DNA from 2 places in the Shewanella sp. JNE2 genome. Region 2 is predicted to be linked to the other one. Evidence: riboswitches for the same ligand, from Rfam matches in the RefSeq annotation. Region 2 holds a riboswitch; the other holds the start of a gene.

Region 1 (6,419 bases), 2.2 Mb from region 2:
AACATAATTAACCCATTCTTTTTCAGAATGAATGGCGCCATTTTCGGCATTACCACCGATACGTTTAATATCATAAACAGGGCGTGTCAGTCCCAGTTTTGGATATTCAAATTCAATACCATAGTCGGTAAAGGGATCGATAAATCCGGGATAAATGGTGTAACCCGTTAGATCAATTTGTAAAGCTGCTGCGGGGATCTCTCCCTGCTCAATTACCGCTTTAATTCTATTATTTTCAATTAATAGCGTTGCATTGCTGAGTCGTTTATCTGGGGAAATAATTAATTCTGCGTGGGTCAATGCTGTTAACTTATTTACAGGCGTTACAGGGTTGGGCGCAGCGAATATTGTTTGGGATACTAAGCTGCTTATCATGCAGGAGCTTAGTATTAACTTATTGTTTATCTGCATTTTTATTAATTTTTTAGAGGGTGGTGATAAAGAGTAACTGAAAGCGATTGTAAATACTAAGGTTGAATTGTAACGTAATTTTAGTGATTACTTAGATAAGGTAGAGCGTGTTTCTTACCACATTCGAGATATAAAAAAGCTCGCTAAACAGCGAGCTTTTTATGTTACTCAGCAGTACTAATGAGGATAGTCCTTTTTACTGCGAGTTTGTATGGATTAGATTAAGAAATCATCCATAGAACGGCCTTTGTTGACTTCGTTCTTAAATACGGTTGGCATGCGGCCTTGGCCTGTCCACTGGATCATTTCACCGTCAACTTCAATTTGATATTTCGCTGGGCGAGGTGGACGCTTTTTGCTTGGAGCTTTAACTGCGACACCGCCAAGATCATCAATGGATAAGCCTACCGCTTCCATTTGTTGACGGATTTCTTCAATCTTAGCATTACGAGCAGCAATCATTTGCTGTTCTTCTTCAGCCATTGATTCACGCTCAGATAAAATTTTATCTAGCTTTGAGGCTAAATCTCGTAGTTCTTCAATGCTGAGATCTTTTACTGCAGCTTTAAAACGACGTCCGTGAGTTAATATTTCTAAAAAATCGCTCATATCTATTTTCGTCCCACTTTAATTTTTAATACAGGATAATGGTGAACAACCGCTAAATGATAGAAACTAATATAGCTCGAATCAAATAAAATTATGCAATAAATCGAAATTAAATATTATTTAAATTTTGAACTTTTCGATATATCGCTAATAGCTGTTCAAAAAAGTGGCCAGTAACACAGTATCAAAAAATGCAAACAGTCGTTTGAGTTCGATTGACGTTAACGTCAACAGCACGTAAAGTTGCTCTATCCTGCATTGGTTATTGCCAATGTTTTGTCCATGTACATGAAAGTGTAGGAAGGAAACCCTATGAAAGTATTGGTGCCTGTTAAGCGTGTAGTTGATGCCAATGTGAAGGTCAGGGTAAAAGCTGACAACACAAGCGTTGATACCGCAAACCTAAAAATGGCGTTGAACCCTTTTTGTGAGATCGCAGTAGAAGAAGCGGTTCGGTTAAAAGAATCGGGTAGTGCTACAGAAGTGGTTGTTGTCAGTATTGGCAATAAAGCCGTACAAGAACAGCTACGTACTGCATTAGCACTCGGTGCAGACAGAGCCATTCATATCGATACTGAAGATGATTTAGTGCCCCTTTCAATTGCTAAGCTACTTAAAGCTGTACAGGAAAGAGAGCAAGCGGAATTAGTGATTTTTGGCAAACAGTCCATTGATGGTGATAATAATCAAACTGGCCAAATGTTTGCCGCGTTAATGGATATGCCACAGGCGACCTTTGCTTCAGAAATCAAATTAGAAGCGAATACAGTACAAGTCACCCGCGAGATTGATGGTGGTATGCAGACGCTGAATTTACCCTTACCCGCAGTGGTTACCGCCGATTTAAGATTGAATGAACCTCGTTATGCTTCTTTACCCAACATAATGAAAGCTAAACGTAAGCCATTGGATGTGATAACGGTAGCAGATCTAGGCGTGACGTTAAAAAATCACCAAACCGTAGTAAAGGTCACGCCTCCTGCAGAACGCAAAGCGGGCATCATGGTAGCGTCGGTAGCTGAGCTAGTCGAAAAGTTAAAAAATGAAGCGAAGGTGATCTAAATGGCCATTTTAGTATTAGCTGAACATGATAATGCGGCGTTGAAACTCGACACAGCTAAGGTTGTTAGCGCAGCACGGGCAATAGGTGATGAAGTCCATGTACTTGTCGTGGGCCATCAATGTGGTGCGGTAGTGCAAGCTGCACAGGCGCTACAAGGTGTAAGCCAAGTGTTAGTGGCCGATGCCAGCGCCTATGAAGCGCATTTAGCGGAAAATGTAGCCAAGGTGCTAGTGGATTTATCCCCTCAATATGGTCATATTCTGTCTGCCGCATCGAGTATGGGCAAAGACACTCTGCCACGTGTTGCAGCGCTTTTAGATGTTGCACAAATTTCTGAAGTGATTGCTGTGGTGAGTGCTGATACGTTTGTGCGCCCTGTTTATGCAGGTAGTGCTTTAGCTACAGTACAGAGCCATGATGCGATTAAAGTCATGACAGTGCGCGCTAGTGCATTTGATGCTGTGCCAGAAGGGAATAGCGTTGTCGTGACTCCGCTTGATAAAGTATTTGAAGCAAAGACGCAATTTGTTTCTCAATCACTTACGGTGTCAGCACGTCCCGAACTAGGTAATGCTGGCATTATTGTATCAGGTGGTCGAGGCATGGGCAGTGGTGAAAACTTCGGCATGCTAGAGCAATTAGCGGACAAACTTGGCGCCGCAGTGGGAGCCTCGCGAGCAGCGGTTGATGCGGGTTTTGTGCCTAATGATTTGCAAGTGGGTCAGACGGGTAAAATTGTCGCCCCCAATCTCTATATTGCTGTCGGTATTTCGGGGGCAATCCAGCATTTAGCGGGGATGAAAGACGCTAAAGTCATCGTTGCTATCAATAAAGATCCTGAAGCACCGATATTCCAAGTCGCCGATTATGGCCTCGAAGCGGATTTGTTTGAGGCTGTTCCGGAGTTGATTGCAAGTCTAAGTTGATTTTATCTGTGACATCGGTCACAGTAAGCGGCTTTGCGGTAGCATCTGCTTAGCCGCTTATGTTTTTATGTGCCTCACGCCCGTGAATGGGCGTTCTTAGAAGTAGAGGCGCGCCAAATATCAGTAGTGATCAGTAGGGTGATTCCGATGATCGATTACGAAAGGATTTGGTGCCGAAGTGGTTTGATTTATCACAATCAACTGCTGGGGTTGTACCGAATAGGTGCAGCACTGCCATAGTATTTTCTAATACGGATATTGGAAATAGTTACTATGGAGCGCTACTGATAGGACAGGTGATCTTGGGTATCTATTGCCTTTTCCCACCAGTTCAGTCGCCCTCCATTCGTATTTTTGACGAAGAAATAATCAATGACTGTTATGAGTTATGCCGATTCGGCACTTTCTTTGCTGCCGCCTGCGGTAGCGATTGTATTGGCGATTTTTACTCGCCGAGTTCTACTTTCCCTTGGATTAGGAATTGTCATTGGAGCGTTATTGCTTAACCAATACTCGCCTGTTGCCAGTGGAGCCTTTTTGTTCAGTAGTGTAAAAGGTCTTTTTTGGGCTGATGACGCTGCTAATACGTGGAATTTATATATTCTTGGTTTTTTAATCGTTTTAGGAATGATCACCGCATTAATTACTGTTAGTGGTAGTGCCCGCGCATTCGCCGATTGGGCTCGTTTGCATATTCGTAATAAGCGTGATGCAAAACTACTCACCATGTTTTTAGGTTGTGTTGTTTTTATTGACGATTATTTCAATAGCTTAGTTGTGGGTTCTGTCGCAAAACCCGTCACAGATCGCTATTATATTTCTCGCGCTAAGTTAGCGTATTTATTGGATTCAACGGCGGCGCCCGTTTGTGTTATTTCACCAGTATCTAGCTGGGGAGCTTATATTATTGCCTTAATTGGCGGTATTTTAACGGCTCATGGTTTTGCAGACTCTGGACATTTGAGCGTATTTGTCCAAATGATACCAATGAACTTCTACGCTATCTTCTCTTTGTTATTATTACTTTGTGTTGCGTTTATGGGACTCGATATTGGGCCAATGCGTGAACATGAGTTAAATGCCCAACGGGGGAATTTATACGATGAAACAAAAGGATTACCCCCCGGAGCGAACGCGGATTTACCCGAGGCTGAAACGGGTAAAATTTTAGGCTTATTCCTGCCGATCACTGTGCTGGTATTTGCAACCTTATATTTTATGATTAGCAGCGGTGCTCAAGTGCTCGCCGCTGAAGGCATTGAGTTTAGTCTTATTTCAGCTTTTGAAAAAACGGATGTGAGTTCATCATTATTTTTGGGTTCCCTGTTCGGGTTAGCCGTGGCTTTAGTGGTTAACGTGGTACAAGGAGTCGAAAAGTCGATGATTGTAAAAGGTGTAGTGCAGGGCGCACGTTCTATGCTACCCGCGATTTATATTTTGTTATTTGCATGGACAATTGCAGGGATTATTGGCCAACTCGAAACTGGTAAGTTTATGGCGAGTTTAGCGACGGGTAATATTCCTTTTGCTTTCTTACCTGCGCTTATGTTTATTCTGGCGGGATTAACGGCGTTTTCTACGGGCACGAGTTGGGGAACTTTTGGTATTATGTTGCCGATTGCAGCCGATATGGCGATGGGCAGCCATACTGGGATGATGTTACCTATGTTGGCCTCTGTTTTAGCGGGTGCGGTATTTGGCGATCATTGTTCACCTATCTCAGATACCACAATTTTGTCGTCAACTGGCGCGAGTTGTCACCATATAGACCATGTAGTCACTCAGTTACCATATGCCTTGATAGTAGCGTTTATCAGCTTGGTGGGTTATTTGGTACTCGGGTTTACAGAGTCGGTCAGTGCAGGTTTAGTGACCTGTAGTGTGTTGTTGGTGATGAGTGTTATTTGGCTGAGAATAAAATCAACAGGTGCAGTGAAATAGGACTAAGTGTGTTTGGATATAAAAATCAGCCAGCAATTGCTGGCTGATTTTTTATGGATCTGATGTTCGTTTTATTTATTGGCGCTATTTAAACCACGGCGATTAAGTAAACCCTCAGTAGTGGGCTCTTGACCTCGGAAGTTTTTATAGGCCTCCATTGGTGGCACACTGTTACCCACTTCACGGATCGTTTTACGATACTTCATGCCAATCTCTCGATTGAGTCCGCCTTGAGTTTGTACATAGGCGAAGGCATCTGCTGCTAAAATTTCACTCCACATATAAGCATAATAACTTGCCGAGTAACCGCCGGGGAAGGCGTGGGCAAAATAGGTTGACTTATAGCGTGGTGGCACGGCGCTAATGTTTAAGCCGTGTTTTTTAAGCGCATTAGCTTCAAAGGTGGCGACATCTTGCAGCGGCGTGTCAGGGCTTAATGAATGCCACTCCATATCCACTAATGCGGCAGCCATATATTCTAAGGTATCAAAACCTTGGTTAAAGCTGCCTGATTTCAGTAACTTTTGCAGTAGTTCATCAGGGATGGGCTTACCGGTTTCATAGTGCTTAGCATAGTTAGCTAACACTTTAGGATGGGCTGCCCAATCTTCTTCAAATGTGGATGGGAATTCCACAAAATCACGGGAAACTGAGGTGCCAGCGAGGCTTGGATAAGTTACCTTTGAGAACATGCCATGGGTACCGTGACCCATTTCATGGAACATGGTTGTGACTTCGTTATAGCTAACGAAGGTTGGCTCGCCCTCCGGTGCCTTTTTAATGTTCATCACATTGACGACAACAGGTTTCGTGCCTTCTAAGAAAGATTGACCCACAAATGAACTCATCCATGCGCCACCACGTTTACCTTCGCGGGCAAAATAGTCAGCATAGAAAATCGCCATGCTTGAGCCATCGGCATCAAACATTTCATAGGCTTTCACATCGGGATGGTACACAGGTAAGTCTGGGCGTGGTTTTAGGGTGACACCATAAAGTTCTTTAAGTGTATAGAACACCCCGTCTTCTAGTACACGGTTAAACTCAAAGTAAGGACGAACACTGTTGGCATCAAGCGCGTATTTTTCTTGGCGCACTTTTTCAGCGTAAAATTCCCAATCCCAAGGAGCAAGTTCAAACTTACCACCGGTTTTAGTGATCATAGCTTGAATATCAGCCGCTTCTTTTTGAGTGTTGGCAACTACCGCGGGCACCATAGAGCCAAACATGCTGTAAACCGCTTCAGGCGTTTTAGCCATTTGTGGTGCTAAGCGATAGGTTGCCCAGTTTTCATATCCTAAAAGAGCCGCTCGTTCGGCGCGAAGTTGTGCTAAACGCGAGACTAATGATGCTGTTTCATTTTCCCCCGTTAAACCGCGGTTAGCGGAGGCTTCCCAAATACGTTGGCGTAGCTCACGATTTTCCAATGAGGCGAGTATCGGCTGGCGTGTTGTGTTGGTGATATTGAT
Region 2 (6,419 bases):
CCAAGTTAATTTTGTTTTCTTGCATAGCCTTATGCATTTCTGCGCCATCATTGGCCTCAGTTACCACATACCCTTCTGCCTCGAAAATACTTCTCAGCGTGTTACGGGTAACGGCTTCATCTTCAACGATCAGAATGTGCGGATTTTGCATGTTATTTACCTAAATTTTAATCAATTCTATTCTAACCATAAGTGCCTCTTACATCGGGCTCTTATATTCATAAAAATGTTGATACTTCCTTGAACTGCTGTGCTTCTAAAGGAAAGATCTTCACTGCGACATATCAGGATGTATATAAAGTGCACGTTTAAAGTGTAATACGATAAAACGTAACAAGTATCAACTTCGATAAGCAATAGTTAGAAATAGTTCCTTAACTATTGTTTTTTTAAATGTTTAAATGATAAATCAAATGTAGAACACATTTTAAACAGATGTCTAGCCGACGTTGTTATCCCCAAAGAACAACATAACAAACAGTATTAAACACTAGGCAATCTTAAGCCGTTGTTCAACTAGGCCAGTGATGTCATTGTACTCGTTTTAGGCATTTGTTAACAAATGAAATGTTAACAAATTTCAAGCTAAGGGCGATATTTACCATGATATTTACTTTACTTATTGATTAGTATAACTAATGTATTTTTAATTCTTGTGAGCCAGTTCACGCCTCTTTGGATTTTACAATCACTCTGCTACACTAACTCGGGTTCATTTTTCGACTAGACTACCAATGGACAATACAACTCAAGACCTGTGGCAGTGTTACCAAACACCATTATTTTTGCTGACTCAAGCATTATCCTGTGATTTTCCCTTTGCCGTAATTACCGCCCATAATCCTGCTTCAAAACGTTTTTCTCCCAGCAAGAACCGCTTACTCGATAGACAACTTCTCCGCGATATTGAATCACTTAGCAGTCCTTATAGGGCATTAGTCGGTGCAGCTCCTGATTTATCCTATATGGAAAAAAGCTGGGCTGTGTTTATCGATAGAACCATGGCGCTACAATTAGGCAAGAAATTTAATCAATATGCCATTTACATGGTTGAGCAGGGTTGTGTGAGTTTAGTGCCTTGCACATTAGCGGGATACGATGAAGTTTGTTTAGGTAAATTTAGTGATTATGTGCAATTAGTGTATGAGTTGCCTGATTTGAACACTTAATCTCACACTTAGTCTCAGTTAATTTGTTTATTTGATATGAAATTAGCATTGACTTCATTAGGGGTTTATTGCTACTTTTTTCGTCCCTTTCCGTGGAAAGGAACAGAAGAGGAGCGTTAACTAGGTAGTCGGTCTGAGGAGCACAAACTCCAACGATGACAGATGAGGGAGATTAACGCCGAGGCATAGATATGGTTGCTGCGTGTTTATGTCGGTCGTTCAGGCTGAATCCTGACGATTGTCACCTGTAATTGGTGGAGAGCTTCTGGTGACGATTGCTGTTTCCCTTCTATTGGGGTGCGTTATCATTGAGCACCAGGCTCTTCGAACGTCGTTAGTTCGGAGTGTGATCATGTTAGTTAATCAATATCTTATTCAATCTGTTGTCGTCGCTTATCCTGCGTATTTTGCGGAGGTGAGCTAATGTCCCTTGTTGTCGCAAAATTTGGTGGAACTTCCGTTGCTGACTATGGTGCGATGAATCGCTGTGCCGATATAGTGTTAGCAAATCCTGATTGCCGTTTAGTTGTGGTCAGTGCCTCGAGCGGTGTGACGAATTTATTGGTTGAATTAACGCAAGAATCGATAACCGATGATGCGCGTCTACAACGATTAAAACAAATTGCCCAAATTCAATATGCTATCTTAGATAAACTCGGTCGCCCTAACGATGTGGCCGCTGCATTAGATAAATTATTGAGTCGGATGGCGCTACTCAGTGAAGCTTTAGTTTCCGTTCGCAGCAAAGCGACCATAGATGAGTTGCTATCGCTGGGAGAGCAATGTTCTTCTGCCTTATTTTCAGCGGTATTGCGTGAAAAAGGGGCAAACTCCAGTGCTTTTGATGTACGTAAAGTACTGCGTACTGATAGCCACTTTGGCCGTGCCGAACCTCAGGTTGAACAGATTGCAACCCTATCGCACGACTATTTACAACCGCTACTTGTAGAGCAAGTCATTGTGACCCAAGGTTTTATCGGCGCCGATGAAGCGGGGCAAACAACAACGCTTGGCCGCGGTGGTAGCGATTATTCGGCAGCTTTGTTAGCCGAGGCTCTGCGTGCATCGGCGGTGGAGATTTGGACCGATGTCGCAGGCATTTATACGACCGATCCACGCCTTGCGCCAAATGCCCATCCTATTGCCGAGATCAGTTTTAATGAAGCCGCTGAAATGGCGACCTTTGGCGCCAAAGTATTACATCCTGCCACTATTCTTCCAGCCGTTCGTCAGCAAATTCAAGTATTTGTTGGCTCGAGTAAAGAACCCGAGAAAGGCGGGACTTGGATCCGTCATCAAGTGGAAGATGCGCCAGTGTTCCGCGCTGTGGCACTGCGACGCGATCAAACTCTGTTAAATCTTCACAGCTTGCAAATGCTACATGCCCAAGGCTTTTTAGCGGAAACCTTTGCAACGCTTGCAAGGCATAAGATCAGTGTGGACTTAATCACCACTTCGGAAGTGAACGTATCACTAACCCTCGATAAAACGGGCTCAGACTCGAGTGGTCAAGGCTTGTTGAGTGAGGCACTGCTGCAAGAATTATCACAACATTGCCGAGTGCGTGTTGAAGACGGTTTAGCTTTAGTGGCAATTATTGGTAACCGTATTGCGACCACGCCGGGCATTTGTCGCCGTGTGTTTGAAGTGCTAGAACCCCACAATGTGCGCATGATCTGCCAAGGTGCGAGTCCACATAATTTATGCGTGTTAGTGGCAGAATCGGAAGCGGCTCAGGTGGTAAAAGCATTACATGAAAATTTATTCGAAGCTGCTTGATCTGTAGCCAAGGCTTAAAGTGATTTTGCAAACATAAAAACGCCAATCTAAAGGGATTGGCGTTTTTATTTTGCGATGATTATAGCCATTTAAATCGGTAAAAAAGTGCCATTTGCAGAGCAACAAGGGATACCAATATGCCGCAGAAGGTGGCAAAGGCCCAAGTGTCTTCTGCCCCAGGAATACCACCAATATTGACTCCCAACAAACCCGTTAAAAAGCCTAGCGGTAAGAAGATTGCCGATACTAATGATAGGAAATATAAGCGTTTATTGAGTTGTTCTGATTGCTGACTGAGCAATTCTTCTTGAGTCACATTCGCCCTATCGCGCAGGGCATCGAGATCTTCAATGGTACGGATCAGTTTATCGTTGATTTCCCTTAGTTTAAGCCGTTCTGGATCGTTAAGTAGGGTAAATTGATCGGAGAGCATTTTAGTGAATGCTTCTCTTTGTGGCGCTAAATAGCGGCGAATTGCGACCGTTTGACGGCGTAACTCGGCGATATCGGTACGCAGATCCTTCACATTGCCTGAAACGACTTGTTCTTCTAATTCAGAAAGTTGTTCTTCTAATTTATCGATAAACTCGACCTTTCGATTGGTGAGTCTCTCACAGATTGCGACAATAAAATCCCCCGTAGTCGTCGGCCCTACACCTTCTTTGATAAGTTCTGCCACATCTTTTACCGATTGTAATTCACGGTCGCAGGTTGAAATAATCCTTTGCTTATCGGCGTAGATGCGTATGGCAACCATATCCTCTGGGGCTGAATTGGGGTTTAAGTTTACGCCACGCAGTGCTAACAGTACTCCCTCTCCAGCCAGTACGGCTCTTGGTCGGGTATCCTGTGCGAGTAGCGCATCGGTTTCAACTTTATTGAGGCCACTATTGATGACCCAATGACGCGCCTTCTTGTGGCGATAACGCAGATGTAGCCAGAGTAGGCCATCCTTTGGATCCCAAGCATCAAGTTGTTCAGGGCTTAAGCTTGAGCCTGCTTGGGCGCCGCTAAGCACTAAACTATAGATAAATCCATCATGCATATGTTTTCCAATTACTTTCTCAATCATTTATTCAAGCTAACTGATTTTGTTCTAAAAATGAAGTCTGTCGCTCGCAATGCTAATCAAGGGATATTTGAATAAGTTCAAGGCAGCTACGCTGTTACTCAAGCAACTTGTCCCATGTTAAGTTAAAATTAGCCTTAAGTGAGTTAGTGAAAGAGAACCTAAAATGGAATATGAATTTCGGCGTAACAGTTTAACGGGCACTTTTTTAGCCACCTTTAGCATGGATCATGAAGTGCTTGGGCAGTGGTTTTCTGAAGAATTAGGGCCAGAGTTAGCCAAAATTCAGCAAGTGTTAGATAGCGTTACAGAGATCCTCGCGGGTAAACGCGAATCATGGCAGCTTATTGGCAGTGACTTAACCTTAGAAATAGATCGAGAGCAAGCCAGAGTGTACGCCAATGTATTGGGATTTGATGAGGAGTATGAATTAGAAGATGCGATGTCACTCTATGATGCTGAATCTGAAGCCTATTGCGGTTTAGAGGATTTTGAACAAGCACTGTTAAGCTGGCAAGAATTTGTGCAAAAGGGCATTTAAGCATCACTGATGCCATATGAATGTGTATTCTTTGGGCTAGTATGATAAAGGCAATCTGTTGATTGCCTTTATCATTTACACTGCTGTTTTAGTTATTTAAATACCTTACTGCCATTTCGGTTCGTGATTTGGCATTCGCTTTACGCAGTAAATTTTTAACGTGAACTTTTACTGTGCCTTCACTGATATGTAAATGTTCTGAAATCATACGATTGCTTAAGCCTTCCGCCAATTGTTGCAGGATTTGTAACTCCCTTGGTGTAAGACTTGAGATCCATTCTTGCTCATCGGCAACATTTTTAAGCTCATAGAGATATTCTTCAATTTCCTCACTGATCACTCTATGACCGAGCATGGCATTTTTGAGTTTTTCGAGCAGTAAATCCGGTTCGGTATCCTTGAGTAAATAGCCGTCCGCACCTGCGCGAAGTAATCTAATCACATCTTGTTTTGCGTCGGAAACAGTGAGAATAACGATGCGTGAAGTAACACCTTCCTGGCGCATGGCGTTGAGTGTATCGAGTCCTGTCATACCTTTCATATTCAAATCAAGGAGTATGATATCTGGCTCATCCGTCGCGACTGCACTTAACGCATCTAATCCGCCACCTGCTTCGCCAAAAAGACTGAAATCAGGATCTGAAGTGATCAATTGGCAGATACCTTTACGTAAAAGCGGATGGTCATCAACGACCAAGATAGAATAGGGTTTACCCATGTGTAGGCTCCAGTTGAGAAGGAAAAATAAGAGTGACTTTCGTTCCTTGGGGAATACCGAGTTCACCATCGGTCACAGTAGTAAGTGTGCCATTTTGTATTTGATTTTCGGTTGGTTCAATATGATTAGGGACAATGAGTTTATCATTGCTGCTAAACACCACCATACCCGCGAGTTTACTCGCTCGCTCGTGCATAATCCCTATACCAAAATGTTGATCTCGCTCTTTTAAATGCTCAATACCCACGCCATTATCGCAGACACTGATATTGACCATAGCGTTATCATCCTTATAGCAACGTATATGTATCAGGGTTGCCTTTGAATGTTTTATGGCATTAAGCGTTGCTTCTCGGGTGATTTGTAATATATGGATATGCTGTTTTGCCTCAAGCCATTGGGGGGAGAGTTTGTAATCTAAACTGATTTTTATATCGGTTTTAGCTCTAAGCTGATCCAGCATAGCTTCCATTGCACTTTTCAAATTAGGTTCTTTAATGGTAAGCCTGAAGGTTGATAGCAATTCTCGAAGCTGCGCGTAAGCCGTACTCACACCTTCGTTAATCTCGTTTAGCTGATTTTCTACCGCTGGACTACGGCAACTATAGGCAAGATTTTTACGCAACAAGCTGATTTGTATCTTCAAAAAAGATAACACTTGACCAAGGGAGTCATGTAATTCGCGCGCGATCACCCCGCGTTCTTCCATTAACGCTAACTGTTGTCTTTGCTCTGTGGCATTGTGAATCACAATTGAGCGAGTCAACATAATGGCAAAGTTGTTAAATAATGCAATATTAGGTGTTTGTGCGGAAATCAGTTCTAAATAACCTAAATCAACTTGCTCAAACTGCATCGGAAAACGAGTACTTTCCTTTGGTTCTGTCGGCCAGCCCCCATTTGCCTCAACGATCTCCACCTCTTGATCTGGGTATTGAATTATCAGTCGTAGATAATCAAGGGATTCATAACCTTTAAGCTGATTTAGTGCTTCTCTAAGGGCTTTATAATCGAGTTTATTGGCATTTAGGGTGAGTAAATTATCATATAAAAAGGCCAACTCATTATTTGCCCTCGTCAATGCTAAGGTTTTTTCTGCAACCTGTGACTCTAAGTTTCCATATAACGTAGCTAATTCCTTTG

Evidence for each region. Region 2 has a riboswitch for lysine ahead of lysC (lysine-sensitive aspartokinase 3). Riboswitches for the same ligand answer to the same signal wherever they lie in the genome.
Region 1: it holds a riboswitch for lysine, as region 2 does, so the genes downstream of both, MZ182_RS12720 (Na+/H+ antiporter NhaC family protein) here and lysC (lysine-sensitive aspartokinase 3) in region 2, are expected to answer to the same signal.

The regions. Positions count from the first base shown of each region.
Region 1 covers NZ_CP096169.1:2,860,482-2,866,900, reverse strand. Annotated here, with positions in the region: gene MZ182_RS12740 (amidohydrolase family protein) at 1-411, opposite strand, end outside; gene MZ182_RS12735 (H-NS family nucleoid-associated regulatory protein) at 628-1,020, opposite strand; gene MZ182_RS12730 (electron transfer flavoprotein subunit beta/FixA family protein) at 1,333-2,082, shown strand; gene MZ182_RS12725 (electron transfer flavoprotein subunit alpha/FixB family protein) at 2,083-3,009, shown strand; lysine riboswitch at 3,105-3,301, shown strand; gene MZ182_RS12720 (Na+/H+ antiporter NhaC family protein) at 3,382-4,950, shown strand; gene MZ182_RS12715 (M3 family metallopeptidase) at 5,022-6,419, opposite strand, start outside.
Region 2 covers NZ_CP096169.1:680,347-686,765, forward strand. Annotated here, with positions in the region: gene arcA (two-component system response regulator ArcA) at 1-151, opposite strand, end outside; gene MZ182_RS03065 (DUF3293 domain-containing protein) at 735-1,169, shown strand; lysine riboswitch at 1,268-1,442, shown strand; gene lysC (lysine-sensitive aspartokinase 3) at 1,593-2,948, shown strand; gene MZ182_RS03075 (zinc transporter ZntB) at 3,028-3,993, opposite strand; gene MZ182_RS03080 (YacL family protein) at 4,184-4,558, shown strand; gene MZ182_RS03085 (response regulator) at 4,647-5,276, opposite strand; gene narQ (nitrate/nitrite two-component system sensor histidine kinase NarQ) at 5,269-6,419, opposite strand, start outside.